DNA from 4 places in the Bradyrhizobium zhengyangense genome. Region 1 is predicted to be linked to each of the others. Evidence: predicted binding sites of a transcription regulator. Region 1 holds the regulator's gene; each other region holds the start of a gene.

Region 1 (7,189 bases):
GGGCCGTTCCTGGCCAACACCTTCCAGCCCGTCATGATCAAGATCTTCGACGGCATCCCGGTCCTGGGCGCGATCTTCGCAGGTCCCCCGTCCTATCTCAGCCTGTTCAACGCCGCGCTGATCCTCGCGATCATGGTGCTGCCCTTCATCACCTCGATCTCGGTCGACGTGTTCAAGACCGTGCCGCCGGTGCTGAAAGAGGCCGCCTACGGCGTCGGCTGCACCACCTGGGAAGTCGTCCGCAGCGTCGTGATCCCCTACACCCGCGTCGGCATCATCGGCGGTGTCATGCTGGCCCTGGGGCGCGCCCTCGGCGAGACCATGGCCGTGACCTTCATCATCGGCAACTCGTTCCGCATCTCGTCATCGATCTTCGCGCCGGGCACCACGATCTCGGCGGCGATCGCATCCGAATTCGCCGAGAGCGACGGCCTGCACCAGTCCGGCCTGATCCTACTCGGCCTGTTGCTGTTCGTGCTGACGTTCTTCGTGCTCGCCGGCGCCAGGCTGATGCTGCTGCGCCTGGAAAAGAAGGCGGGGAAGTAACATGAACCCGATTTACGCACGCCGCCGCCGCAAGGACATCGTCATTCGCGGGCTCTGCGTCGGTGCCGCCGCCTTCGGCGTCACCTGGCTCGCGCTGATCCTGATCACGCTGCTCTATAACGGCGTGGCCGGCCTCAGCCTCGACCTGTTCGTTGCTGATACCCCGCCTCCGGGCTCGACCGAAGGCGGCCTCCGCAACGCTATCGTCGGCTCGCTGATCATGACCGTGATCGGCGTCGGCATCGGCGCGCCGCTCGGCCTGTTCGCCGGCACCTATCTCGCCGAGTACGGCCGCAACGACAAGCTGACCTCGGTGATCCGCTTCATCAACGACATCCTGCTGTCGGCGCCTTCGATCATCATCGGCTTGTTCATCTACGGCGCAGTAGTGGTACCGATGCGCGGTTTCTCGGCGATCGCAGGTTCGCTCGCGCTGGCCGTCATCGTGATCCCGGTGGTGCTGCGCACGACCGAGGACATGTTGCTGCTGGTGCCCAACGCGCTGCGCGAGGCGGCTTCCGCGCTCGGCCTGCCGCGCTCGCTGGTGATCAAGCGGATCGCCTACCGCGCGGCCCGCTCCGGTCTTATCACCGGCGTGCTGCTCGCCACCGCCCGCGTCGCCGGCGAGACCGCGCCGCTGCTCTTCACCGCGCTGTCGAACCAGTTCTTCAGCCTCGGCCTGAACAAGACGATGGCGAACCTGCCGGTGACCATCAACAATTTCGTCCAGAGCCCCTACGCCTATTGGAAGCAGCTCGCCTGGAGCGGTGCGCTGTTGATCACCCTCACCGTGCTTGCCCTGAACATTGGCGCGCGCATTCTCGGCGCCGAGAGGACTGCAAAATGACCGACCTTTCCGTATCCGTGAGTTCGAACGCTCATTTGGCGTCGCAACAGCCGCTGCCGGAAGCCCCGGCCAAGGTGACGGTGCGCAACCTCAACTTCTATTACGGCGAGCACCACGCGCTGAAGAACATCAATCTGGCGCTCGGCACCAACCGCGTCACGGCCTTCATCGGCCCGTCGGGCTGCGGCAAGTCGACCCTGCTGCGCATCTTCAACCGGATGTACGACCTCTATCCCGGCCAGCGCGTCACCGGTCAGCTGATGCTGGACCAGACCAACATCCTTGACCCCAAGCTGGACCTCAATTTGCTGCGCGCCCGCGTCGGCATGGTGTTCCAGAAGCCGACGCCGTTCCCGATGACGATCTACGAGAACATCGCCTTCGGCATCCGCCTCTACGAGAAGATCTCGAAGTCCGAGATGGACGATCGCGTCGAGAAGGCGCTGCGCGGCGGCGCGCTGTGGAACGAGGTCAAGGACAAGCTCAACGCCTCCGGCCTGTCGCTCTCGGGCGGCCAGCAGCAGCGCCTCTGCATCGCCCGCACCGTCGCGGTGCGGCCTGAAGTGATCTTGTTCGACGAGCCCTGCTCGGCGCTTGATCCGATCTCGACCGCCAAGGTCGAGGAGCTGATCCAGGAACTGTCCGAGAACTACACGATCGCGATCGTCACCCACAACATGCAGCAGGCGGCCCGTGTCTCCGACAAGACCGCCTTCATGTATCTCGGCGAGCTGATCGAGTTCGACGACACCAGCAAGATCTTCACGTCGCCGTCCGACCGGCGTACGCAGGATTACATCACCGGCCGGTTCGGCTGAGGAGACAGGACATGGGTTCTGAACATACCGCAAAAGCCTTCGACACCGACCTCCAGGAGCTCACGCGCCTCGTCGCCGAGATGGGGGGCATCGCCGAGCGCATGATCGTCGATTCCGTCGATGCGCTGATCCGCCGCGACGTCGCGCTTGGCCAGCGCGTCGTCACCATCGACGCCGAGCTCGACGCGCTCCAGAAGAAGATCGAGGAGCGCGCCGTGCTCACCATCGCACGCCGCCAGCCGATGGCGGTCGATCTGCGCGAGATCGTCGGTGCCATGCGCGTTGCAACCGACCTCGAGCGCATCGGCGACCTCGCCAAGAACATGGGCAAGCGCGTCGCGGCGCTGGAGACGGATTTCCATCCGCTCAAACTGTTCCGCGGCCTCGAACACATGACCGACCTCGTGCAGCAGCAGGTCAAGTCGGTGCTGGACGCCTACGCCGCGCATGATCTGCCGGCGGCGATGACGGTGTGGAAGGGCGACGAAGAGGTCGACGCCATCTGCACCTCGCTGTTCCGCGAACTCCTCACCTACATGATGGAGGATCCGCGCAACATCTCGTTCTGCATCCATCTGATGTTCTGCGCCAAGAACATCGAACGGATCGGCGACCATGCCACCAACATCGCCGAGACCGTGTTCTACATGATCGAAGGCCAGGCCATCACCGACAAGCGGCCGAAGGGCGACATGACGACCTTCGCCACGACGATCCCGAATACTTAAGGAGCGACGAGCCCATGGGCGCACGCATTATGGTTGTTGAGGACGAGGAAGCTCTCACCGAGCTTCTCCGCTACAACCTCGAAGGCGACGGCTATGACGTCGAGACGGTGATGCGCGGCGACGATGCCGACACCCGCCTCAAGGAGCACATCCCCGATCTGATCGTGCTCGACTGGATGCTGCCGGGACTATCAGGTATCGAGCTGTGCCGCCGGCTGCGCGCACGCTCCGATACGAAGCAGCTTCCGATCATCATGCTCACCGCGCGTGGCGAGGAGAGCGAGCGGGTAAGGGGCCTTGCGACCGGCGCCGACGATTACATAGTCAAGCCGTTCTCGGTGCCCGAGCTGCTCGCGCGCGTGAAGGGCCTGCTGCGGCGCGCCAGCCCCGAGCGGCTTGCGACCGTGCTCGCCTTCGGCGACATCGAGCTCGATCGCGAGAAGCGCCGCGTGGCGCGCTCGGGCCGGCCGATCGATCTCGGCCCGACCGAATATCGTCTGCTGGAGTTCTTCCTGGAGCATCCCGGCCGCGTGTTCTCGCGCGAGCAGCTGCTCGACAGCGTCTGGGGGCGCGACATTTATATCGATGAACGCACCGTCGACGTGCATATCGGCCGCCTGCGCAAGCTGCTCAATCTCGGTCGCGAGCAAGACCCGATCCGCACCGTCCGCGGCGCAGGCTATGCGCTCGACGATCGCTTTGCGAAGGCCGAGCAGACGTAACGGCGGCTGCAAGCAAGCAAAATAAAAAAGCGCGCCTTGTGGCGCGCTTTTTTACGTCTCGATCGTCCCGGTCCGTACCGGGACGATGTCGTCTAGAGCTGGGCTCAGCGCGTGCTCGGCTTGGCCGGCGCACGACGGCGATCGGCCGCCGGTTGATAGGCCACCCGCGAGTGCTGGGCGCAGTAGGGCAGGCCGGAGAGCGCCTTGCCGCCGCAGAAGAAGAAATCCGGGCTCGAGGGATCGCCGACCGGCCAGTGGCAGGTGGCTTCGTTCAATTCGAGCAGCGAGAGCCGCTGGCTCATCGGCACCACGTTGTCGTAGGTAACAGGCTCGGCCTCGACCTCGACCTCGAAGGCCTGCGCCAGCGCGGTGTTGCCGCGTGCGATGGGGCGGCTCACCCGCATCATGTGCTGCGCTGGACGCGCCTTGCGCGGCCGGGGAGCTGCTGACGAGGGGCTCTTGGCGCGGCCGGACAGGCCGAGCCTGTGCACCTTGCCGATCACGGCGTTGCGGGTCACGTTACCAAGCTCAGCGGCGATCTGGCTGGCCGAAAGTCCGGCCTCCCAGAGCTTTTTCAGCTGCTCGACGCGATCATCTGACCAGGTCAAAACCGTCATTGCACCCTTTCCTTCGCCGGCGCCAGCCATCCTGGGGCCTCACGACGAATGCCTAAGCTTCGAAAAACCCGTGCCGCCAGAATCCCTTAAGGCTCGCCGGGCGCACCAGATGCGCCCGAACGTTTACGCCGGTACATGAGGACTTAAGGGATCAGAACCGCTGCACGAGATGTCGTATCTGACAAGCCAAACGCTACAATATGGCGTGACTCACGCGCAAGAGTCCGCCGACTCGCTTCCACATGTTCCGTGGCGAAAATCCCGTAAATTTAGCACCGCAAGACTACGGAATCAGCGTTTCCTGGGGCTTTCCGGGCGGCATTGACACCCGTGGTGCCAAGCATAAGATAGTTGCGCGTGCCGCCCTTAAAAGGCGGCACGTTTCGTTTTCCGGGCTAAATGACGCGCTGCGCAAGGCGCGTTCAGGCCGTCCGAAACACCCTGAGTGACCACTAAAGAGACCGTCATGACCAACAGCGCAGCGCCGCATTTGCTCCCCGTTTTCGCCAGGGCCGACATCGGTTTCGAGCGCGGTGAAGGCGTCTGGTTGATCGCAACCAATGGCGACCGCTATCTCGATTTCACCTCGGGCGTTGCCGTGAATGCGCTCGGCCATGCCCATCCCGCGCTGGTCAAGGCGCTGCAGGAGCAGGCGACGAAGCTCTGGCACATGTCGAACCTGTTCCAGAGTCCTGACGGTGAGAAGCTCGCTGCGCGCCTCTGCAACGAGAGCTTTGCGGACTTCGTGTTCTTCTGCAATTCCGGCGCCGAGGCGCTGGAGGGCGTGATCAAGCTGGTCCGCCATCATCACTTCTCCAAGGGCCATCCCGAGCGTTACCGCATCATCACCTTCGAAGGCGCCTTCCACGGTCGCACGCTGGCGACGCTGGCCGCGACCGGCTCGGCAAAATATCTCGAAGGCTTCGGTCCGCCGATGGACGGCTTCGACCAGATCCCGCATGGCGACATCGAGGCCGTGAAGAAGGCGATCGGCCCGCACACCGCCGGCATCCTGATCGAGCCGATCCAGGGTGAGGGCGGCGTACGTCCGGCGACCCCCACCTTCCTCAAGGCGTTGCGTCAGCTCTGCGACGAGAAAGGCCTGCTGCTTGCGTTCGACGAGGTGCAGACCGGCATGGGCCGCACTGGCGAGCTCTTTGCCCATCGCCGCACCGGCGTCACGCCTGATGTGATGTCGCTGGCGAAAGCGCTCGGCGGCGGCTTCCCGATCGGTGCGATCCTGGCGACCGCGGATGCGGCCGCCGGCATGGGCCCCGGCTCGCACGGCTCGACCTTCGGCGGCAATCCGCTGGCGATCGCGGCCGCGAACGCCGTGCTCGACGTCATGCTCAAGCCCGGCTTCTTCGACCACGTGCAGAAGATGTCGCTGCTGCTCAAGCAGAAGCTGGCCTCCGTGATCGACCGTCACCCCGATATCGTCAGCGAAATTCGCGGCGAGGGGCTCTTGATCGGCATCAAGGCCGTGGTGCCATCAGGTGATCTGGTCGCTGCGCTGCGCAACGAGAAGCTGCTCACCGTCGGCGCCGGCGACAATGTCGTGCGCTTCCTGCCGCCCTTGATCGTCACCGAAGCCGAGATCGAGGACAGCATCATCAGGCTCGAACGCGCCTGCACGGCGCTGTCGGGCAACAAGCGGGCGGCAAGCTGATGAGCAAGGCACCCAAGCACTTCCTCGATATCAATGAGCTGCCGCTGTCGGAGCTCAAGAGCATGCTCGCGGCCTCCTCCGCCATGAAGGCGAAGCAGAAGGCGCATCAGCCGGTGCGTCCGCTCGAGGGCAAGACGCTGGCGATGATCTTCGAGCGCCCCTCGACCCGCACGCGCGTCTCGTTCGACGTCGCCATGCGCCAGCTCGGTGGCGAGCCCATCATGCTCACCGGTGCCGAGATGCAGCTCGGCCGCGGCGAGACCATTGCCGACACCGCGCGCGTGCTGTCGCGCTATGTCGATGCCATCATGATCCGCATCCTCAACCACGAGGCGTTGCTGGAGCTCGCGGCCTACGCGACCGTACCCGTGATCAACGGCCTGACGCGGCGCTCGCATCCCTGCCAGGTGATGGCCGACCTCATGACCTATGAGGAGCACCGCGGCCCGATCGAAGGCCGGACCGTGGCCTGGACCGGGGACGACAACAACGTGCTGGCGTCCTGGGCGCATGCCGCCGAGCGCTTCAAGTTCAAGCTCAATGTCGCAACGCCGCCGGAGCTTGCCCCGAAGAAGGTGATGCGCGACTGGATCAAGGCGACCAATGCGCCGATCGTGCTCGGCACCGATCCCGAGGCCGCGGTGAAGGGCGCCGATTGCGTCGTCACCGACACCTGGGTGTCGATGGGCGACAAGGAAGGTGAGCACCGTCACAACGTGCTCAAGCCGTACCAGGTCAATTCCAAGCTGATGTCGCTGGCCAAGCCCGATGCGCTGTTCATGCACTGCTTGCCCGCCCATCGCGGCGAGGAGGTCACCGACGAGGTGATCGACGGTCCGCAATCGGTCGTGTTCGACGAGGCCGAAAATCGCCTGCACGCGCAGAAGGGCATTTTGGCCTGGTGCTTCGACGCGGTGAAGTAGCGGGTGGTTGGCGTCGCGCCGGCCACAAACACCGCTGTCGTCCCGGCTCTACGCTTGCGCTTGTCCGGGACGACACCGAGTTTGAGAGTGCTGCTGCTCACACCCCCTTCCATTTCCTGCCCTCGACCCCAGATAAAGCGCCATGGTTTCCCAATCCCCTGACATGAAAACCAGGCCCGAAGGCCCGGTTCGCGCGCCTTCCGCAGTTCCCGTCGATGACGCCGTGCTGCCTTACGAGGTCGATGCGCTCGATGTGCGCGGCCGTCTGGTGCGGCTTGGCCCCGCACTCGACGAGATCCTGACCAAGCACGATTATCCC
Region 2 (7,189 bases), on a different contig from region 1:
GAGATCGACGCAAAGGACCGCAAATTCCTCGTCGGTCCCTTCGCAGGCTTCGATCATCTGGGTCAGCGCCTGAAGGAAGGCAGCGCGGTTCGGCAAATCGGTGAGGCCGTCATGATAGGCCATGTGCGCCATCCGCGACTCGATCTGCCGGCGGTTGGTGACGTCCTCGTGGGTCTTGATCAGATATTGCGGCTCACCGGCGTCGTTGAGCACTGTGGCGCGCCGGGTCAGGAACAGGCGCAGGCCGTCCTTGGTGGAGATCGGATGCTCCTCGGTGATCATCCCGCGTTTCTTGATCGCGGCCTCGTCACGCGCGATGATGAGCTTGGCTTCCTTGGCATTGAAGATGTCGGCCGCGGTCAGGCCGGTCGCTTCCTCGCGCCTCCGGTTCAGGATCGTCTCGGCGCTGCGGTTGGCGAGCAGGTAGCGGCCGTCCTTGACCTGCTCCACGATCAACGCCACGGGGATGTTATCGACCACGAGCTCGAGGAACTTCTTGGTGCTCTCCAGCTCCATCGACAGCGATTGCCGATCGGTGATGTCCTCGAACACGATCAGCAGGAATTGCGGCTTGTTGCTTTCGTTGCGGACCACGATCCGGATCGAGGCCACCATGCGCCGGGCCCGCCCGACCTCAACCTCGAATTCGTTGCGATATTGTCCTTCCGGCGCCAGCAATGCGGCCCGGTCGGTCATCTCAATGCTATCGGCCGATGTCGCGCCGAACAGCTCACGCGCATTCTTGCCGACGACCTGATCCCGCGAAAACCCCCAGAAGTGCTCATAGGCACGGTTGGCAAAGATATAGCGGCCGTCCTCGATGTTCTTCGCTGCGACGCAAGCCGGCACGTTGTCCAGCACCGTTTCCAGGAACTGCTTGGTCGAGGCGAGCTGCCGCGACAGTGCGCGCTGCTCGCTAACGTCGAGATGGGTCGCCACCGAGCCGCCATTGGGCAGCACGAAATACTTGACCAGGATGGAGCGGCCATCGGGCAGTTCGGTGATCAGACCGTTGTGACTTGCCGCCTTCTCGTAGAACTCATCGTCGGAGACGCCGAGGACGCCGCGCTTGCGCCGCAACCCGAGGATGTCGTAGCCGGTCATGCCGGTCCACAGGTCCGAGCGCGCGAGGCCGTAGATCTCGAGATAGCGGTCGTTGCAGAAGATGATGCGCCGCTGCGCATCCGTCATCACCACGCCCTGGTTGAGATTGTTCATGGCCGAAGAGATGAAGGCGTTGCGCCGCAGCTGCGAACGGTTGCTCCTGCGCAGCGCGGAATGGATCCACAGCGCGATGGCCGCCAGGAACGCGCAGATGACAACGCCCCCGATCAGGGCTTCCCAGACCAGATTAGGGCCGAAATCGCCAAGCTGGTTTGGCGAAATGAAGCTATTGGCATAGGCACGCGAAGGCGCGACCGCGCTGGTCAGGCACACGACGGCCTGCACAGCAATCGGAAGCATGCTGCCTTCCTGCCAGTTCTTCTCAGCCATCAGCCACCCGCGATTTCAACTGCGGATTGTCTGGCTTCACGGGTTTGGATCGGGTAAACGCCTGTAGGCCCAGCAGAAAAATGTGACGTGAAATACGGCAATTGCCCTGACATGATAAATGCTTCCTTAACGGACAACGCCCGCGCAGCGCGTTTCCCGGGCAAACCGGAGCCATCGGCACCACCTTCAGCGGGACTTCTGCATCACCATGGATAGGGTCGATTGCGTCGTCATCGGAGCCGGCGTGGTCGGGCTCGCGGTGGCAAGGAGGCTCGCCCAGGCGGGGCGCGAGGTGATCGTGCTCGAGGAAGCCGAGGCCATCGGCACCGTCACCTCCTCACGCAACAGCGAAGTGATCCATGCCGGGATTTACTACCGTGCCGGAAGCTGGATGGCGCGCATGTGCGTCAGCGGCAAGCAAGCGCTGTATCGCTATTGCGGCGAGCGCGGCATTCCACACAAGAATTGCGGCAAGCTGATCGTCGCGACCAATGCGAAGGAAACCGAGAAGCTGCAATCGATCAAGGCGCATGCTGAGGCCAATGGCGTGCTCGACATGCAGCTGCTTTCAGGCGAGGCCGCGCGCGCGCTGGAGCCGGCACTGGCCTGCGACGCTGCGCTGCTGTCGCCGTCGACAGGCATCATCGACAGCCATGCCTACATGCTCTCGCTGCAAGGCGAGGCCGAGGCAGCGGGCGCGGCCTTTGCGTTTCACACGCCGCTGATCCGCGCCAAGGCGGAGGCGGGCGTGATCGAGATCGAAGCCGGCGGCGAAGCGCCGATGGCCTTGCAATGCGGCCTGCTCGTCAATGCCGCGGGATTGTCGGCGACATCGGTGGCGCGCCACATCGACGGCATGCCGATCGACCGGATTCCGCCGGCCTATCTCGCCAAGGGCAATTATTTCAGCTGCAATGCGCGCGCGCCGTTTTCGCGCCTGATCTACCCGGTGCCCGAGCCCGGTGGGCTTGGCGTGCATCTGACGCTGGACATGGCGGGACAGGCGCGCTTCGGCCCTGATGTCGAATGGATCGAGACGATCGACTATGAGGTCGATCCGTCGCGCGCCGAGCGGTTCTATCCGGCGATCCGCAAATACTGGCCGACGCTACCCGATGGCGCGCTGATGCCGAGCTATTCGGGCATCCGCCCGAAGATCGTACCGCCGGCAGTGGCAACACAGGATTTTCTGATGCAGGGGCCGCGCGATCACGGCGTCGCAGGACTGATCAATCTGTTCGGCATTGAATCGCCGGGACTGACATCATCGCTCGCGATCGCAGACCACGTCGCGGAGCTCGCAGAAATCTAGCCCGCTGCGCGATGATGATCGCGCGGGTGCGCACCTTACAGCAGGGACGAGCGCAAAGGCTTTCGTCCCTGCCTGAAAGGATACGATCAAACTTGACGCTGTTACGGGGGTTACTAGTGAAGCGTGTCGCCGGTCTGCTTCAGTCGTTCAATCTGGTCCTTGACCATCAACTTGCGGCGCTTCAACTCAACAATTTGCAGGTCGTCTGTTGAAAGGTGCACGAGCGCTTCGTGCAATTCGTTTTCGAGAGTTTTGTGCTTCCGTTCCAATTCAACCAGATGTGCCTGAATTGTCATTCGAAACCTCCTCGGTAGGGGTGAACCTTGGATTCGATCCGGACGAGGAAGTGTACATCACCGATTCGTTCTGTCGATATGTATCCGTCGTCGCACCGTCATTTTTGAAAATTCATATGTAATGAAGCGTGAGTAAGGAACCACGCGTCGAAAAATCCATGATATCAAGGTGCTTGCGCCACGCGCCCGCGAATCGTCGAAATATCTTGCGAGAGAGCGGTGCGTGAAGGTCGCAGATCGCTTGCGATCACGCCGCGCAAGGACGATAATTTCCACATGGCATCCACAGCCTTAATCTCAAGCCTATCGGTTTTTCGGCCACCGCAGACATGACCCATGAAGACGAGCGTGAACTCGAAGCCGAGCTCACCCGGTTGCAGCAGGAACACCGAGATCTCGACGCGGCGATCGATGCACTGCATCAATCGCCTGCCCCCGACCTATTGCGGTTACAGCGCCTGAAGAAGCGCAAGCTGTTGTTGCGAGACCGTATCGCATTCATCGAAGACCAGATTACCCCCGACATCATCGCCTGATCCGGTGGCCGTGCATTGCCGCAACGTGAATCCACTTGACTCAAAAAGAACAAAAGAGGAACATTAATCCTATCCCCGACGCCCCCCGGAAATGCCCAAAGCAAACCGCCCAAGGACAGCAAGGACACCGCCGATGTCAGCCCCCGCCCTTCTCGACAACAGCCATTATGAACAGGCCTGCGACCAGGCGATCGCGATGTGCGACGGCAACCTGCGCAGCACCATCAAGGCGCTGATCATGGCCAACGAATATCTGGAAGCGGCGCTGGAGGAATTGCAGGCGGCTGTTACGGCCGGCTGCATCCCGGAGGCTTCGCGCAGCAGGAGCAGCGCGGCTTAAGACCCCACCATTGGAGCAACGCCATGTCAGACGTGACCTATTACGTTGCAATGCCCTTCCTGATCGATGCCGACGGATCGCCTGTCGCCGGCACTGCTGAGGAATGCCAGAGCTCGACCGCTGCGCTACGACGCGCCGAGGCCCTGGCGCGCGGCACCGGCCATATCGGCGCAGTCGCGTTCAGCCGCAGCGGCGATCCCATGACCGGTGAGTTCGGCGATGCCACGCTGCTGCGCAAATTCGGCAACGTGCCGGAAGATCTCGCCACGCTGTAAGGTTTTATTTCTTGAGCATGATCTCTTCGGAAAGGCGCTGCACACTTTTCCGGATCATGCTCAGCTGCTCACAAGCCTGATCCGCGGCTCGTGCCGCCGGTGCGCTTTGCGCACATACATGGCAGCATCAGCCTCCTCCAGCGCGCGGGCAGCATCGGACTGCGCACCGAGCAGCGCAACACCGGCGGAGGCGCCCGCCGTCACATGCTGGCCGCGAAAGGTGAAGGACAAATCGTCGATCGCCTGCTCGAAGATGGCCGCCTTCGCCTTGGCGTCAGTCTCACTGAGATTCCACAACAGCAATGCGAACTCGTCGCCACCGAGACGGCCGACCACGTCGGACGCCCGGATCTGTCGCGTCAGCGTGCTGGCTATCGCCTTGAGCACCTCATCGCCGGCGGCATGGCCGAAGGAATCGTTGATCGGCTTCAGCCGGTCGACGTCGAGCACGATCAGCGCGCCGCTGGCGCGGTAGCGCTTCATGTAGGCGATGGCGCGCTGGAGCTCGCGCTCGAAACCGCGCCGGTTGGGAATGTCGAGTAGGAAATCCGTGTCGGCCGCCGCCTCGAGCTCGGCGACGCGCCGCAGCGCCTGGGTGAGCTTGGTCCGCAGGCCGCGGATGGTCGCCGTGCTGCTGTCCTTGCTCGCTGCATTGCCGGTCATCTTGGTCGCCGTCTTGGCAGCGCCGGCCCGGGACGCGCGGCGCGGCGCCGCAGGCCGCTTGGGTACGACTTTCGTTCGGCTACCGCTGGTTTTCCGGCCCTTTTTGGCCTTCGCAGCGGTCGCCCTTTTTGGTTTCTTCATGGGCATCCTGCTCAATGAAGGCTTGCGGGGATTCACCAAGACAGGATAGTGCATTCCCTTCTCCTTGCCACCGCCTTGCGAGCCGCCGGCCGGAACCGTTAATCTGGCCTATCTTTCTGTTTTTCGAGCACAATTGACGTCATGACAGCGCCGATCGCCATCATCATGGGAAGCCAGTCGGACTGGGAGACGATGCGGCATGCCGCCGACACGCTCGCAGCGCTTGGTGTCGCCTCCGACACCCGCATCGTTTCAGCTCACCGCACCCCCGACCGGCTGTTTACCTTCGCCAAGGGCGCCAAGGCGGAAGGCTTCAAGGTCATCATCGCCGGCGCCGGCGGGGCCGCGCACCTGCCCGGCATGGCCGCAGCCCTGACGGAACTGCCTGTCTTCGGCGTCCCCGTCGAGTCCAGGACGCTGAAGGGCATCGATTCGCTCTATTCGATCGTTCAGATGCCGGCCGGCATTCCGGTCGGCACGCTCGCGATCGGCAAGGCCGGCGCGATCAACGCGGCGCTGCTTGCGGCCGCCGTGCTGGCGCTGTCCGATCCAGCGCTGTCCGATCGCCTCGCCGCCTGGCGCAAGGCACAGACCGAGGCGGTTGCCGAGCGCCCGGAGGACAAGGCGTGACTGACGCAAAGCAGGTGAAGCTGAAGCCCGGCGACACCATCGGAATCCTCGGCGGCGGACAACTCGGTCGAATGCTGGCCATGGCGGCGGCGCGGCTCGGCCTGCGCTGCCAGGTGTTCTCGCCCGATCCCGACTCGCCGGCTTTCGACGTGGTGCTGAACGCGACCTGCGCCGAATATGCCGATGTCGAGGCGCTCGAGCTGTTCGCCCACGATGTCGACGTCATCACCTACGAATTCGAGAACGTTCCGTCCGCGGCCGCCCTGGTGCTGGATTCGCGCCGTCCGGTGCTGCCGAACCGCAAGATCCTCGAGACCACCCAGGATCGGCTCGCCGAGAAGGATTTTGTCACGCGGCTCGGCATCGGCACCGCCGCCTATGCCGACGTCACCTCGGTCGCATCGTTGCGCGAGGCGATCGTCAAAATCGGCCTCCCCGCGGTGCTGAAGACCCGCCGCTTCGGCTATGACGGCAAGGGCCAGGCGATCATCCGCGAGGGCGACGACATCGCGAAAGTGTGGACCAGCCTCGCCACAAAATCGGCAATCCTGGAAGCCTTCATCCCGTACGAGCGCGAGATCTCCGTCATCGCCGCACGCTCTGCATCGGGCCAGGTCGAATGCTTCGACGTCACCGAGAACGAGCATCGCGACCACATTCTGAAGATCTCGCGAGCGCCTGCGCCGATCCCTGATGTACTTGCCGAGGAGGCACGCAGCATCGCCGGCAAGATCGCAACCGCGCTCGACTATGTCGGCGTGCTCGCGGTGGAGATGTTCGTGCTCGCCAACGGCGGCGGATCGAAAGTGCTGGTCAACGAGATCGCGCCGCGCGTGCATAATTCCGGACACTGGACGCTCGACGGCGCGTCGGTCTCCCAGTTCGAGCAACACATCCGCGCCATCGCCGGCTGGCCGCTCGGCAAGCCGGTGCGCCACGGTGAGATCGTCACCATGACCAATCTGATCGGCGACGAAATCAATGATTACGAGAAGTGGCTGAGCGTGCCCGGCGCGACTGTCCACATTTACGGCAAGGGCGCTCCGCGCCCCGGCCGCAAGATGGGCCACGTCACCGAAGTCAGGCCTTCAAAGAGCAAGTAGGGGGACCGCAGCAAAAGCTGCGATCCCGCTGTTGAACTAGGCCGTCTTCACGCCCGCGACGACGCCCGCGGGCTCCTCGCTGAGCCAGCGATAGATCACGCCCCCCAGCGCGCCGCCGATCAGCGGTGCGACCCAGAACAGCCAGAGCTGCGCCAGCGCCCAGCCGCCGACGAACAGCGCGGGGCCGGTGCTGCGCGCCGGATTCACGGACGTGTTGGTCACGGGGATGCTGACGAGATGGATCATCACCAACGCAAGCCCGATCGCGAGCGGTGCGAAGCCCGCCGGCGCGCGGCCATGGGTCGCGCCCATGATGACGAACAGGAACATCATGGTCATCACCACCTCGGTGATGAAGCAGGCGATCATGCTGTACTGGCCCGGCGAATGCGCATCATA
Region 3 (7,189 bases), on a different contig from region 1:
CGCCACGAGTTCGGCCTCGGTCTTGCCTGAGGCCAGCGCCATCGGCGCCTTCAGCGTGCCGTGAAAACCGTATTTGCGGGGATCGGCGGTGACGTCGTGCCAGTCGGCGGCGACGCGCAGGGCGTCGCCGGGAAAGGGCACTTCGTCACCCGTGTAGGCATCATAGCCCAGCAGCTCGGCGCCGAAGCGCGAGAGCGCGTTGTCGGCGCCGGCGGCAAAATAGATCGCGTAGCGGGGGAAGCCTGTCATCCGCAAAGCATAGCCAATTTATGCCGCAACGACAGTCTCGCGCGATGTTGCCGCCATGCCAGCCAGCCGCGCCGCATCGGTGAGATGGACGAGTTTGCCGGCCGCGATGACCGCGACCAGCCGCGGACGCATCGGCGTGCTGTCGTCGACGAGCAGGATGTCGGCGCGACGGCCGGCAGCGAGCGTGCCGCGATCGGTCAGGCCGGTGGCCTCTGCTGGCGCCGACGAGATCAGCTTCCAGGCTTCGTTAAGCGGTAGCACGCCGTCGGCGGCAAGCCGGAATGCGGCGAGCAACGGCGCCGGATAATAATAGTCCGAGGCCAGCACTGTGCAGAGTCCCTTGGCGACCATGTCGGACGCCTTGGTCCAGCCGGTGTGGCTGCCGCCGCGCACGACGTTCGGTGCGCCGTAGACGATGGCATCGCCATGACAAGCGGCCTCGCGCGCCGTCTCCTCGTTGACCGGAAACTCGGCGAGCCTCACGCCCATGTCGCGAAAATTCCGGCGCATCTCCGGCGTCTGATCGTCATGCGAGAGCATCCGCACCTCAGCCGCGCGCGCCGCTGCTGCGAGCCGGGTGATCGAGGCCGGAACATCGGCCGCGCGCGAGACGATATGCGCGACGAGCTGGTCGAAATCCTCGCTCGACAGGCCAGTGCGCTCCACCATGCGGTTGCGCTTGCGTGGATTCGAGATGTCGGCAACGACCCCGTCCATGTGGTCGTTGAAGGCGAACAGGTCGACGCGGCCCTCGGCCAGCCACTGTCTTATCTCGGCCTCCGCATCGAGATTGTAGGTCTCGTGCCGCAGATGGAAACGGGTGTCGGCGGCGAAGTGAGGACGCTGCCGCTCGATCGCCTCGAGTAGGCGCCTGGCATTGTCGCCGCTGCGCAGGCCCGGCTCCCACGACCAGGTGGTGGCATGGAAGACTGTGGTGATGCCGTTGCCGATGACCTGGCGGTCGGTATCGGCTAGCGCGACGTCGATCGGGAAATCGACGCCGGCGCGCGGCATCATCTGCCGCTCGAAGGCATCGCCATGCAGGTCGACGATGCCGGGCAGCACCAGCAAATTGCGCGCGTCGATCGCCATGAGCGCGCGGCCGCGAGGTGCATCGATCTGCGCAATATCGGTTCCGAATGTGGTGAGCGATGTTTCGGCAAGCTCGGAGCCAATCAGGGTCCGGCCACCCTCGATGAAAATGTCTGTCACGCGACCGCGCTTCGTTTGCTGGAAGAGGAACTTGCTTCTGCTTCGTATGCCGACAGGAAATCTTCAATTGCGAGCTTGCGGAAATTGGGCAGCGCGTCACGCAATTTGTCGTGATCCCAATCCCACCATGCCAGCTTGGCGAGCCGTCCGGCAACCTCCTCCGAGAACCGTCGCCGCAAGATGCGCGCCGGATTGCCGGCGACAATGGTATAGGCCGGCACGTCCTTGGTGACGATGGCACCGGCCGCGATGACCGCGCCGGTGCCGATGTTGCGGCCCGGCAGCACCACCGCCCCATGGCCGATCCAGACGTCGTGGCCGATGTGAACGTGATGCTGGCGCCGCCAGTCGAAGAACTCGTGGTCGTCGCTCTCGCCCGGAAAATAGGCACTGGAGCGGTAGGTGAAATGTGCCTGCGTGGCGCGGTGCATCGGGTGGTTGCCGGGATTGATGCGCGTCATCGCCGCGATCGAGCAGAACTTTCCGATGGTGGTGTAGGTGATCTGCGCGTCGTTGACGACGTAGGAGTAATCCCCCATCACCACCTCGTGAAGGATGGTGCGCGCTCCGACCTCGGTATAGGCGCCGAGCCTGACCACGTGCAGCTTCGCCGAAGGATCGATGGTCGGCTCGACCGATAGCACCTTGGCCATGTTGCATCCGGACGTTCGAGGGCGGGGCGCTCGTCTTCGAGTGGCTTGATGACATCATCATGACGATGCGATGACAGGGGATGAAGTGTGTAGGATCGCCGCACCGCATTGTGCATGTCACACAAGTGTCAACCGCCGAGGATAGCGGTGGGCTCCAGCTACTCTGGAGCCCTGCATGCTGGTGGTTGAAGGTCTGACGTGCTGCTTCGGCGCAAAAGCCGCGGTGGACGAGGCTTCGTTTCAAATCTCCCCCGGCGGCTTCGTCGGCGTGATCGGGCGCTCCGGCGCCGGCAAGTCGACGCTATTGCGAACCATCAATCGTCTGGTGACGCCGACGCAAGGCCGCATCCTGTTCGACGGCCTCGACGTGACGGCGCTGCGCGGCAAGGAGTTGCGGCAGTGGCGGGCGCGATCGGCGATGATCTTTCAACAGTTCAATCTGGTCGGCCGGCTGGACGTGCTGACTAATGTGCTGATGGGACGCCTCGCCACCATGCCGGCCTGGCGTTCCCTGTCGCAGATCTGGCCCGAGCAGGACAAGGCGCTCGCCATGTCGGCCCTCGAACAGTTCGATATCGCCGCGCTGGCCGCCCAGCGCGCCGACCAGCTCTCCGGCGGCCAGCAACAGCGCGTCGCGATCGCGCGGGCGCTGGTACAGCAGCCCGACATTATCCTCGCCGATGAACCGATTGCCTCGCTCGATCCGCGCAACACCAAGATCGTCATGGATGCGCTGCTGCGCATCAACAAGCATTTCGGCATCACCGTGCTTTGCAACCTGCATTCGCTCGACCTGGCGCGCAGCTATTGCGATCGCCTGATCGGTATGGCAGCGGGCCGGGTGGTGTTCGACGGCGCGCCGTCCGCGCTGACTGACCTTGTCGCGCGTGAGCTCTACGACCTCGAAGCCGCCGATGTCATGGGCGGCACATCCGCCCCGGCGCCCGAGGCCGTCCCGGCACTCGGAACGGCAGCGGCGGCCTGAGCGGCTCCGCATCGCTACTTTCGCTTCAACCGACCTCAACCTGGGAAGAGGACTAATATGATCACTCGCAGACTCATTCTTGCCGGCGCCGCCGCACTGACCTTTGCCGGATCCGCTTCCGCCGAAGACTGGAAGACGAAATATCCGGAGATCACCTTCGCCGCCATTCCGGCCGAGAACGGCTCGGGCGTGACCGAGCGTTATGGCCCCTTCATCAACTATCTGTCGAAGGAGCTCGGCGTGAAGGTGACGCTGCGCGTCGCCAATGACTACGCCGCCCTCATCGAAGGCCAGCGCGCCGGCAACATCCACATCGGCTATTACGGTCCGGCTTCCTTCGCGCGTGCCCGTCTCACCGGCGTCAAGACCGACGCTTTCGTCATCGACGTCAACTCTGACGGCTCGAAGGGTTACTACTCGGTATTCTACGTGCTGGCGAAGTCTCCGTACCAGAAGATCGAGGATCTCAAGGGCAAGAATCTCGGCCTGGTCGACCCGAACTCGACCTCGGGCAACAACATGCCCCGCTTCAAGCTGAACGCGATGGGGATCGATCCGGACGCTTACTTCTCCAAGGTCGTCTTCACCGGCAGCCACGAGAACGCGGTTCTTGCTCTCGCCCAGGGCACCGTCGACGTCGCCGCCAATTGGTGGAACGCCGACGATGATTCCAACCTGACTCGCATGCTCAACAAGGGCATGGTGAAGTCGCCCGATGGCGCCGTGATGAAGAAGGAGGACTTCCGCATCATCGTGAAGTCCGACCTCATCATCAACTCGCCCTATGCCTATCTCAGCGATCTGCCTGAAGACATGAAGGCAGCGATCAAGAAGGCCTTCATCGACGCGGCGACCAAGGACCCCGAGGCGTTCAAGAAGCTCTCCGACGGCAAGAACAAGCCGTGGGAGCCGGTCGCCAACGACGATTACAACAAGACCATCGAGCTGATTAAGTTCGTCGACAATCTGCGTAAGAAGGCGTCCTGAGCTCGTCGGGACGACGCACTGGAGCCGGGGCGATGGACCCGGCTCTTTTTCTTGATGGACCCGTATTCTCGATGACGGTTGCGGTTTCGATCCTTCCCGAGCAGCAACTCGCTGCCCTGAACGCCGCGTATAGCAAGGCGCTCGCGCGCAAGCGCTTGCGCCTGCTGGCGGGCTTCGCCGTCTTCGTTGCCGCGCTGATCGTGGCGTCGATCGGCGCCGAAGTGAACTTGCGTACTTTCTTCACTTATTTCGGCAACTTCATCAGCTATTTCGACCGTATCCTCACCCTCGACAGCGGCCAGCGGGTCTGGACCAATTTTGGCGAATGGTTCTGGGGCCTGCGCAAATGGCTGAAGCTGCTCGGCGAGACGCTGCTGATCTCCTATGTCGGGACGCTGATCGGCGCCGTTCTCGCCTTCCTGCTGAATTTCTTCTCCGCTGAGAACACCTCGCCCGCGCCCTGGTTGCGCTTCACCGTCCGGCGCCTGCTGGAATTCGCCCGCACGGTGCCAGGTATCGTCTTCGCGCTGATCTTCGTCATGGCCTTCGGCCTCGGTCCGGTGGCGGGCGTGCTCGCGATCGCGATCCACTCCACCGGCGCTCTCGGCAAGCAGTTTTCCGAGATCGTCGAGAACGCCGACATGAAGCCGGTCGAAGGCATCCGCTCGACCGGCGCGAGCTGGATCTCCTGCATGCGCTTTGCGATCCTGCCGCAGGTCTCCGCGGGCTATGCCAGCTACGCGCTGCTGCGTTTCGAGATCAATGTGCGCGAGGCCTCGGTGATGGGCTTTGTCGGCGCCGGCGGCATCGGGCAGGAGCTGATCGTCGCTATCAGAAAATTCTACTACTCCGACGTCAGCGCCATCCTTGTGACCATCATCGTCACGGTCTTCCTGATCGACATCACCACCGGCTGGGTGCGCGCCCACCTGTTCGGCAAGGAGGCGCGGAATTGAGCAAGCCGCAGGACGTCGACACCGCGGAGCTCCGCGCGCGCTATCCCGATGTCTTCAACCGTCCGGCATCGGCGCGCCTGGCGACGCCGTCGATGCTCGTCGCGGCGCTTGCGATCTTCGTGTTCGGCCTGGTCGATCTCGATTTCTCGCCGTCGCGTTTCATCACGGGGCTGAGCCAGCTCGGCTGGATCAGCATGATGATGATGCCGCCTGATCCCGGCTCGTCGCTGCCGCTCTATCTGCAGGCGCTGGGCGAGACGCTCTCTATCGCGTTGCTCGGCACCACGCTTGCCGCCCTCCTCGCGCTGCCGGTCAGCCTGCTGGCCGCCCGCAATATCGTGCCTCACATCGTCCGCTTTCCAGTGCGGCGGTTCCTTGATTCGATCCGCGGCGTCGACACGTTGATCTGGGCGCTGGTCTGGATCAACGTCGTCGGGCTCGGTCCGTTCGCCGGCGTGCTCGCCATCGCGGTGTCGGATTTCGGCGCATTCGGAAAACTGTTCTCGGAAGCGATCGAAGGCGCCGACCAGAGGCAGGTCGAGGGGATCCGTGCCTCCGGCGGCAGCGCGCTGCACGAGATCCGTTTCGGACTGCTGCCGCAGGTGCTGCCTGTCATCGCCGGCCAGGTGCTGTATTTCATCGAGTCGAACACGCGCTCGGCCACCATCATCGGCATCGTCGGCGCCGGCGGCATCGGCCTCCAGCTCGCTGAGCAGATTCGCGTGCTGGAATGGCAGAAGGTGTCGTTCCTGATCCTGATGATCCTGGTCGCCGTTGCCGCGATCGATTTCATCTCGGGCAAGCTGCGGTTTGCGATCATTGGACGAAGGGCCGTCGCCTAAGCGCAGGTGCCGTAGGGTGGGCAAAGCGGAGCGTGCCCACCACTTCTCTCGAATCATGGAAAGATCGTGGGCACCGGCGCAAGAGCGCCTTTGCCCAGCCTGCGGCACCGTTTTCGTGGAGAGAGCGGCCGGCCCTACGGCTCGACCAGAAACTCTACCCGCTCCGCCGCAAAGCGCGAATGCTTCGTCACCAGCGGCTTGCCCTCGAGATCGAGGTCCGTCGCGTCGACCACCAGGATCGGCCGCCCGAGCGGCAGGTCGAGCCGCGCGGCATCGGTCGCATCGATGATGCCGGCGGTGATCCTGGTCGCACCGCGGCGATAGTCGCGGATCCCGTAATGCTCGAGCATCTTCGTCATCGAGCGCGTGGCTGAAAACACCGTGCCGGCGCCTGGAAACCGCTCCGCCGACAGCCAGGTCGTGGAGACGCAGATCGGCGTGCGATCGGCGAGGCGGATGGCCTCGATCCGCACCAGCGGCGCGCCGGTCTTCAAACCCAGTTCGCGCGCCAGTTCGCGGGTTGCGACATCCTCTGACGCCTCAATCAGGCGGCCATGCGGCTCGCGGCCTTCGGCGCCGACGATCTCCGAGAAGCGCGTGCGCGAGCGCAAGGGATAGGCGAGCTTCTGCGCCTCGACATAGGTTCCGCTGCCGCGCTCGGCGCGCACGATGCCGCGCTCGGCAAGGGCTGCGAGCGCGCGCCGCACGGTGTGCCTGTTGACGCGATAAGTTTCCGCGATCTCCATCTCGCCCGGCAATTTGTCGCCGGCGGCAAAACGGCCGTCGGCGATGCCGCGCTCGATGCCGTCGGCAACGAGGCGCCACAGCGCGACGCCTGAAGAGGCGGTGTCCTGCATACTCATGTCGGCGGCCAGCCTAGCCCGGAAATCACACGTTTGTCACGAAACAGTCATGGCGCTTCCGTATCAAGTTGTCTATTATCATAGACAACTTGAGTTCGACAAGAGTCGGTGGATTCGGTGAGCCAACACAACACCCAGCAAGCCCAGCGCAAGGCCGCCATGGCCGTGCTGGCGCACGCGGAGGCGGGCGAGATCGCCGCCCGTCTCCGCACAATCTCCTTGCCTGGTCATCAGGATTTACGCGAACCGGAGAATGGTCTGGTGATGCTGCGCGGCCGGGTCGGCGGCGATGGCGCGCCTTTCAATCTCGGTGAGGCCACGGTGTCCCGCGCAGCGGTGCGGCTTGCGAGCGGCGAGGTTGGTTTCGGCTACACGCTTGGGCGAAATAGCGAGAAGGCGCGGCTGATCGCCCTGTGCGACGCATTGGTGCAGTCGCGCGACT
Region 4 (7,189 bases), on a different contig from region 1:
ATCGCCGTCATCTGCTCGCAGGCGCGGCCGCCATCGGCGCGGCTGCCGCGACTGGCCTCCGGCCGTCCACCGCAAATGCCGCAGTGCCGCAAGCCGGCGCTCAGGCGCCGGGCTTCTACCGCTACAAGGTCGGTAGCTTCGAATGCACCTCGATCAATGACGGTGCGCGCAGCTTCCCGATGCCCGACAAGTTCGTCACGAACATCCCGAAGTACGAGGCGCTCGCCGCTTCGGATGCCGCCTACATGCCGAAGGGCATGGTCACCGTCCCATTCAACCCGCAACTCATCAACACCGGCTCCAAGCTCGTGCTGATCGACACCGGCAACGGCGTCGCCAATCTGGAGCCCAGCAAGGGCGCGGTCGGCCGCACCCTGCAAAACCTGCAGGCTGCCGGCATCGACCCCAAGAGCATCGACATCGTGCTGCTGTCGCATCTGCATCCCGACCACACCAATGGCATCCGTCTGGCCGACGGCGGCCTTGCCTTCCCGAACGCCGAGATCATGGTGCCGGTGAAGGATTGGGAGTTTTGGGAGAGCGACGAGAACGCGGCCAAGGCTCCGAACGAGATGACGAAGAACTACTTCGCCAACGTGAAGAAGACCTTTGCGGGGCTGGAGTCCAAGGTGACGAAGTATGAGTGGGGCAAGGAGGTCGTATCAGGCATCACCTCGATCGCAACCCCGGGCCACACGCCCGGCCACACTTCGTTCGCGGTCGCCTCGGGCGACAAGAAGGTGCTGATCCAGTCCGACGTCACCAACATTCCGGAGTTCTTCCTGCGCAATCCCGACTGGCATGTGGCGTTCGACAACGATCCTGCGATGGCGCAGGAAACGCGTCACAAGTTCTTGGACATGGCGGCAGCCGAGAAGGCGACCGTCGTCGGCTTCCACTTCACGTTCCCGTCGGTCGGCCATGTCGAGAAGGACGGCGCGAAATATCGCCTGATCCCGTCGGCGTGGAATCCCACGATCTGATCAATTGCAGATTTGCACGAAAGATTGGGCCGCCGTTTGGCGGCCCGACTGTTTTGGGCGACCGTCTGCTTCCAGGAAACTTAGCGTTTCCAAATCAGATCGGTTCATGCACTTGCATCTTTTGGCGCGGATCGCTTAAGTGCCGCCGGCACTTCCCCCCTCAAGGTTTCAAAGACAAACCAAGGATAATCTGATGGCCTACAACATCGTCGTGATCGCCGGCAGCCTGCGCAAGGACAGCTTCTCGCTGAAGATCGCCAACGCGCTCGCCAAGCTCGCGCCTGGCTCGCTCAAGCTCGAGGTCGTCACCCTCGGGGGCATCTCGTTCTTCAACCAGGACCTCGAGGGCGCACCGCCCGCCGACTGGCTGGCCTTCCGCGAGAAGCTGCAGAAGTCCGACGGCGTCATCTTCGTCACGCCGGAATACAATCGCGCCATCCCGGGCGTGCTGAAAAACGCCATCGACGTCGCCTCGCGCCCCTATGGGAAGAGCTCGTTCAACGGCAAGCCGGTCGGCATCATCTCCAACTCGCCGGGCCCGCTCGGTGGTGTCAGCGCCGCCAAGACGCTCCAGAACATCCTGCCGGGCATTGCCGGCCCGATCATGCAGCAGCCCGAGACCTACCTGAACGCAGTGGGCGATGCCTTTGATGCCGAGGGCAATCTGGTCAAGGAGTCGCTCAAGCCCGTGCTCCAGGCCTACATCGACGCCTTCGCCGCGCACGTCGCAAAGCACCACGGCTGAGCCGGCTCGTGCCTCCGTCATGCCCGGGACCAGCCCTGGCATGACGGAGACAGGTGGCCCAGGGGAGATTAGCACTCCCTTAACCAAGCTGGCCCATCTTGCCAAAATGGTCTCCCGCGCCCGCCTCAAATCTGTCCTGACCGGCCTCGCTCTCTATGCGATGGCGGTCGCCATCGTCGGCTATTTCGGGGTCAACGCCTATACCGGCAAATACGGCCTCAATGCCCGCCAGGAGCTCGACCAGGAGATCGTTGCGCTGACCAGCGAGCTGGCCCAGCTCAAGCGCGAGCGTGCCCGCAGCGAGCAGCGCGTGTCGCTGCTACGCACTGAGAAGATCGACCCCGACATGCTGGACGAGCGGGCCCGGTTCCAGCTCGACTATGTCAATCCGCACGATCTAATTCGGACGATCTCGCAGAACTAGCGCTTTCCGCAGCATTCGAAACAAGCGCGCGCAAGCCGTTCCCTCCATCGTTCCGGAAGTCGTACTCCGAACCGCCACCTTGACGTCGGCGCGGCCGGCGTGCCTTGTCCCGGCGCGGTGCCGCCAAAGGTTGACGAAGATCAATCGGGTTGCGCGAGGCGCCCCTAGACTGCTTCCCGGAGGAAACGGTGATGGATGGGTCAATGCCCCGGCATCACGCGGCTCGTGTCGAAGCCGCCATTGCATCAGGCCAGGCGGCTCGGTCCGCGCTCGTGGCTTCGTGGCGCCGTTCCTCCCGATTGCATCATCTCGACCCTTCCGGCCACAACGCACCGCTGCGGCTGAGCGATTTCGAGCTGCGACAGGCGCGCGAGCGCATCGCGCCGCTGCTCGCCGCCGCACAAGGCGCCATGGACCGGCTCTATCAGGCGGTCGGTGCGGCCGGCTGCTGCGTGCTGCTCGCCGATGGCGACGGTGTGCCGGTCGACCGCCGTGGCACGCCGGCGGATGATGCAACATTTCAATCCTGGGGCCTTTGGACCGGCGCGCTCTGGAGCGAGGAGCATGAGGGAACCAATGGCATCGGCACCTGCGTCGTCGAGCAGCGGCCGCTGACGATCGATCGCGACCAGCACTTCTTCACGCGCAACACGCTGCTCAGCTGCACCGCCGTTCCGATCTACGACCACGAGGCGGCCTTTGCCGGCGTGCTCGATGTCTCCTCCTGCCGCGCCGACCGCACCGATGCGTTCTCCAGCCTGATCGCGCTGGCCGCGGGAGAGGCGGCGAGGCGCATCGAGGCTGATCTGTTTCGCCGGGCCTTCGCCCATGCCCGCATCGTGCTGACGCAAGGACCGGACGGCCAGTCCATCGGTCTCATCGCGGTCGATGCGGATGATCTCGTGATCGGTGCGACCCGCACCGCCCGGGTGGGACTCGGGATCGCGCCGGGCAGGGAGCTGCAGCCGGTTCCCGCGGCAGATCTGCTCGGCGGCGAACCCGCACAGGACCATCTCGCCGGCGGTCAGCGTGCGGTGCTGCAACGGGCGCTGCTCCGCGCCGGCGGCAATGTGTCGGCCGCCGCCAAGGCCCTCGGCGTCAGCCGCGCCACGCTGCACCGGAAGCTGAAGCGGTTCGAGCTGAAGCACTGACCTGTCGCAGTTCTGCGACAGGTCCACTCCGCCATCGCATCCCCCCGGGCTGACAGAAAACACGTCCCGCGAGATCGTTAGCGCAAGTCGTGAACACACGACGATTAGCGCAAACATCAACATCGGGAGTGATCAATGAACAAGGTGGAATTCCTCGGCGTGACCCAAAGTCCGTTCGCCGAACGCTACGACAATTTCATCGGCGGCAAGTTCGTCGCGCCGATCTCGGGCAAATATTTCGACAACGCCTCGCCGGTGACCGGCAAGGTCGTCTGCAAGATCGCGCGCTCCGAAGCGCAGGACGTCGAAGCGGCGCTCGACGCGGCCCATGCCGCCAAGGCCGCGTGGGGACGCACCAGCGTCGCCGAGCGCGCTGCGATCCTCAATCGCATCGCCGATCGCATGGAGGAGAATCTCGAGCGCCTCGCGGTCGCCGAGACCTGGGACAACGGCAAGCCGATCCGTGAGACCCGGGCCGCCGACCTGCCGCTCGCCATCGATCATTTCCGCTATTTCGCGGGCGTCGTCCGCGCCCAGGAAGGCTCGATCGGCGAGATCGACCACGACACCATCGCCTATCATTTCCACGAGCCGCTCGGCGTCGTCGGCCAGATCATTCCCTGGAACTTCCCGCTGCTGATGGCGTGCTGGAAGCTCGCGCCGGCGCTCGCTGCGGGCAATTGCGTGGTGTTGAAGCCCGCCGAGCAGACGCCGGCCTCAATCATGGTCTGGGCCGAGATCATCGGCGATCTCCTGCCGCCTGGTGTGCTCAACATCGTCAACGGCTTTGGCCTGGAGGCCGGCAAGCCGCTCGCCTCCAGCCCTCGCATTTCCAAGATCGCCTTCACCGGCGAGACCACGACGGGCCGGCTGATCATGCAATATGCCAGCCAGAACCTGATCCCCGTGACGCTCGAGCTCGGCGGCAAATCGCCGAACATCTTCTTCAAGGACGTCACCGCCGAGGACGACGACTTCTTCGACAAGGCGATCGAAGGCTTTGTCATGTTCGCGCTGAACCAGGGTGAGGTCTGCACCTGTCCGAGCCGGGCGCTCGTGCATGCGGACATCTACGATCGCTTCATGGACCGGGCGCTCAAGCGGGTGGCCGCCATCAAGCAGGGCGATCCGCGTGCAGCCGACACCATGATCGGTGCGCAGGCTTCCGGCGAGCAGCTCGCAAAAATCCTGTCCTATATCGACATCGGCAAGCAGGAGGGTGCCAAGGTCCTGGCCGGCGGCGGACGGGCCGAGCTCGGCGGCGACCTCTCGGGTGGCTTCTACGTCCAGCCGACGGTGTTCGAAGGCAACAACAAGATGCGGATCTTCCAGGAGGAGATCTTCGGACCCGTCGTCTCGGTCACGACCTTCAAGACCGATGACGAAGCGCTCGCGATTGCCAACGACACGCTCTATGGCCTCGGGGCCGGCGTCTGGAGCCGCGATGCCAACCGCTGCTACCGCTTCGGCCGCGCGATCCAGGCGGGCCGGGTCTGGACCAACTGCTACCACGCCTATCCCGCCCATGCCGCGTTCGGCGGCTACAAGCAGTCAGGCGTCGGTCGCGAGACCCACAAGATGATGCTCGATCACTACCAGCAGACCAAGAACCTCCTGGTCAGCTACAGCCCGAAGAAGCTCGGCTTCTTCTGATCGAGCAGGCACAGGCGGCGTCATGTCGGCGCCGCCTGTGCAGATCGGCGATCGCCGCCCCACCGTCATCCGTCTGTCAGATTGTTGAGACAAGACGACAGCCCGATCGCGACGACGCGATGCCAGGCACAGACGGAGGCGCGGCCATGACGACCAATCCCTTGCAGCGGAAGATACATGTCGGAGCGATGCTGCTCGGCGTGGCGGCCCTGGCGTCGCTTGCGCCGTCCCTGGCCTGCGCGCAGACCGCTCCGGCCAGCGCAAAACCCTTCCTGACCGTCGACGGAAAGGCGCCGCTGATTCTCGGACATCGCGGCGTGCCGGGCCTGGTGCCCGAAGAGACCGAGGCCTCGTACGATCTCGCTGCCGCGCTCGGAACCGACGCGCTCGAAGAGGATCTGCACCTCACCAAGGATTGCGTCCTGGTCGCGCGCCACAACCCCTGGCTGGCCGACAACACCAATGTCGCCGAAGTCGCGAAGACCAACCCTGTCGTCGCGGCACGCAAGCGCACGGTATCAGGTATGCGCGTCAAGGCTCCGGCCGCCGCCGGGACGCCCGTTGACTATCTCACGGATCTCACCAATCCCGCCGATCCCAAATCGGTGCTGAAGTCATTGATCGTCGACGGTGAGGATCACACCAACGACTGGTCGATCACCGATTTCACGATGGCCGAGCTGAAGCAATGGATCGGCGGGACCACCTATGACGCCGCCAACGAGCGGCCGAAGATCTTCAACGGCAAATTCCCCGTCATCAGCTTCCAGGACATCCTCGACATCGCCAAGGCCAAGAGCAAGGAGACCGGGCGTCCCATCCTGGTCTATCCGGAAACCAAGAACCCGACCTGGAACAATGCTCAGGCGATCGCAAACGGCTGCGGCGCGCCGGGCAGCCATCCGCTCGAGGATGCCCTGATCAAGATCATCAGCGACAACGGCCTCAACACCAAGGACGCGCCCATCTTCGTTCAGAGCTTCGAGCCCGGCAGCCTGAAATACATGCGCAGCCACGGCCTTCAGACCCGGCAGGTCCAGCTCATCGACGGCAATGGCATCGACTTCAAATCCGGCAAGGTGCTGCTCGACAACATCACCAATTCACGTCCGTTCGACTGGACGGTTGCAGGCGATGCGCGCCTGTACGATGCGATGCTGACGCCTGAGGGCCTGGCTGACATCAAGACCTATGCAGACGGCATCGGCCCGTGGAAAGCTTATATCGTTCCGCTGAAGGTCGCCTCGTGGAAGGACACCAAAGCCGACGGCACGCCCTACAAGGGATCGACACCGGAGGCTTCGACGCAGGAGGCGACCAGCCTGATTGCCGACGCGCACAAGCTCGGCCTGTTCGTCCACGTCTTCACGTTCCGTAACGAGAAGAAATATCTCGCGGCCGACTATCACGCCGATCCGGCCCAGGAATATCTCAAGTTCTTCCGTCTCGGTGTCGACGGCGTTTTCACCGACTTCACGCACACAGGCGTTGCCGCCCGTGCTGCGTATTTGCGCGAGTTGGGCTGGTAGCCCGACCGCTCGAATCGGACACGCATCGGGACGTCAGCGCCCGAGATATGCGTGTCCGATGTCGTTGCCTCATCTGCGTGCAGAGCTCTCGCAGGCGAGGAGCGAATGTTGCCTGATCAGCGCCAAAGGTTTTGCAAAATTTCGGCCACGTTGCAGTGCGGCATAATGAAAGTCGCGCCATGCCGCTGCGGTGCTTTCACACGCGATTGAGTTGGGTTAGAGAGGACCTAGATTTCTCTGACCCGGAATTCCAATGGCCGCACCCAAGAAAGCCGCCGCAAGCGCTGAGCAAGACAAAACCAACGGCGGTTCGCCCCCGGAGTTCACCAGGGAGCAGGAGCTGAAGGCGCTCCGCGACATGCTCCTGATCCGGCGGTTCGAGGAAAAGGCCGGCCAGCTCTATGGCATGGGTGCGATCGGCGGTTTCTGCCATCTCTATATCGGCCAGGAGGCCGTGGTAGTTGGTATGCAGATGGCCCTGAAGCAGGGCGATCAGGTCATCACCGGCTATCGCGACCACGGTCATATGCTTGCGACCGGCATGGACGCCAACGGCGTAATGGCCGAGCTCACGGGACGCCGCGGCGGCTATTCCAAGGGCAAGGGCGGCTCCATGCACATGTTTAGCAAGGAGAAGCACTTCTACGGCGGCCACGGCATCGTCGGTGCGCAGGTCTCGCTTGGCACTGGTCTCGCATTCGCTA

The links. Region 1 encodes PhoB, which activates phosphate uptake and scavenging genes when phosphate is short. Its sites were predicted from a motif close to TGTCATNNANCTGTCAT; they were not measured.
Region 2: the regulator PhoB is predicted to act here: its motif matches at 3,188-3,204, upstream of L6639_RS17245 (YdcH family protein).
Region 3: the regulator PhoB is predicted to act here: its motif matches at 2,174-2,190, upstream of phnC (phosphonate ABC transporter ATP-binding protein).
Region 4: the regulator PhoB is predicted to act here: its motif matches at 5,020-5,036, upstream of L6639_RS13415 (glycerophosphodiester phosphodiesterase family protein).

What each region holds. Positions count from the first base shown of each region.
Region 1 is NZ_JAKLTZ010000006.1:324,358-331,546, reverse strand. Features, by position in the region: gene pstC (phosphate ABC transporter permease subunit PstC) at 1-546, shown strand, start outside; gene pstA (phosphate ABC transporter permease PstA) at 548-1,393, shown strand; gene pstB (phosphate ABC transporter ATP-binding protein PstB) at 1,390-2,211, shown strand; gene phoU (phosphate signaling complex protein PhoU) at 2,223-2,939, shown strand; gene phoB (phosphate regulon transcriptional regulator PhoB) at 2,954-3,661, shown strand; gene L6639_RS24380 (GcrA family cell cycle regulator) at 3,766-4,278, opposite strand; gene L6639_RS24375 (aspartate aminotransferase family protein) at 4,745-5,947, shown strand; gene argF (ornithine carbamoyltransferase) at 5,947-6,870, shown strand; gene L6639_RS24365 (Hsp33 family molecular chaperone) at 7,013-7,189, shown strand, end outside.
Region 2 is NZ_JAKLTZ010000004.1:357,656-364,844, forward strand. Features, by position in the region: gene L6639_RS17235 (sensor domain-containing protein) at 1-1,494, opposite strand, end outside; gene L6639_RS17240 (NAD(P)/FAD-dependent oxidoreductase) at 1,703-2,806, shown strand; gene L6639_RS17245 (YdcH family protein) at 2,920-3,102, opposite strand; gene L6639_RS17250 (YdcH family protein) at 3,432-3,638, shown strand; gene L6639_RS17255 (hypothetical protein) at 3,772-3,978, shown strand; gene L6639_RS17260 (hypothetical protein) at 4,002-4,253, shown strand; gene L6639_RS17265 (GGDEF domain-containing protein) at 4,314-5,057, opposite strand; gene purE (5-(carboxyamino)imidazole ribonucleotide mutase) at 5,199-5,687, shown strand; gene L6639_RS17275 (5-(carboxyamino)imidazole ribonucleotide synthase) at 5,684-6,790, shown strand; gene aqpZ (aquaporin Z) at 6,827-7,189, opposite strand, start outside.
Region 3 is NZ_JAKLTZ010000002.1:78,239-85,427, reverse strand. Features, by position in the region: gene L6639_RS05675 (DUF1045 domain-containing protein) at 1-249, opposite strand, end outside; gene L6639_RS05670 (alpha-D-ribose 1-methylphosphonate 5-triphosphate diphosphatase) at 268-1,461, opposite strand; gene L6639_RS05665 (LbetaH domain-containing protein) at 1,458-2,114, opposite strand; gene phnC (phosphonate ABC transporter ATP-binding protein) at 2,290-3,099, shown strand; gene phnD (phosphonate ABC transporter substrate-binding protein) at 3,157-4,086, shown strand; gene phnE (phosphonate ABC transporter, permease protein PhnE) at 4,158-5,042, shown strand; gene phnE (phosphonate ABC transporter, permease protein PhnE) at 5,039-5,884, shown strand; gene phnF (phosphonate metabolism transcriptional regulator PhnF) at 6,019-6,747, opposite strand; gene phnG (phosphonate C-P lyase system protein PhnG) at 6,907-7,189, shown strand, end outside.
Region 4 is NZ_JAKLTZ010000003.1:584,957-592,145, forward strand. Features, by position in the region: gene L6639_RS13390 (MBL fold metallo-hydrolase) at 1-983, shown strand, start outside; gene L6639_RS13395 (NADPH-dependent FMN reductase) at 1,177-1,728, shown strand; gene L6639_RS13400 (FtsB family cell division protein) at 1,835-2,152, shown strand; gene L6639_RS13405 (helix-turn-helix domain-containing protein) at 2,344-3,303, shown strand; gene adh (aldehyde dehydrogenase) at 3,439-4,956, shown strand; gene L6639_RS13415 (glycerophosphodiester phosphodiesterase family protein) at 5,103-6,485, shown strand; gene pdhA (pyruvate dehydrogenase (acetyl-transferring) E1 component subunit alpha) at 6,739-7,189, shown strand, end outside.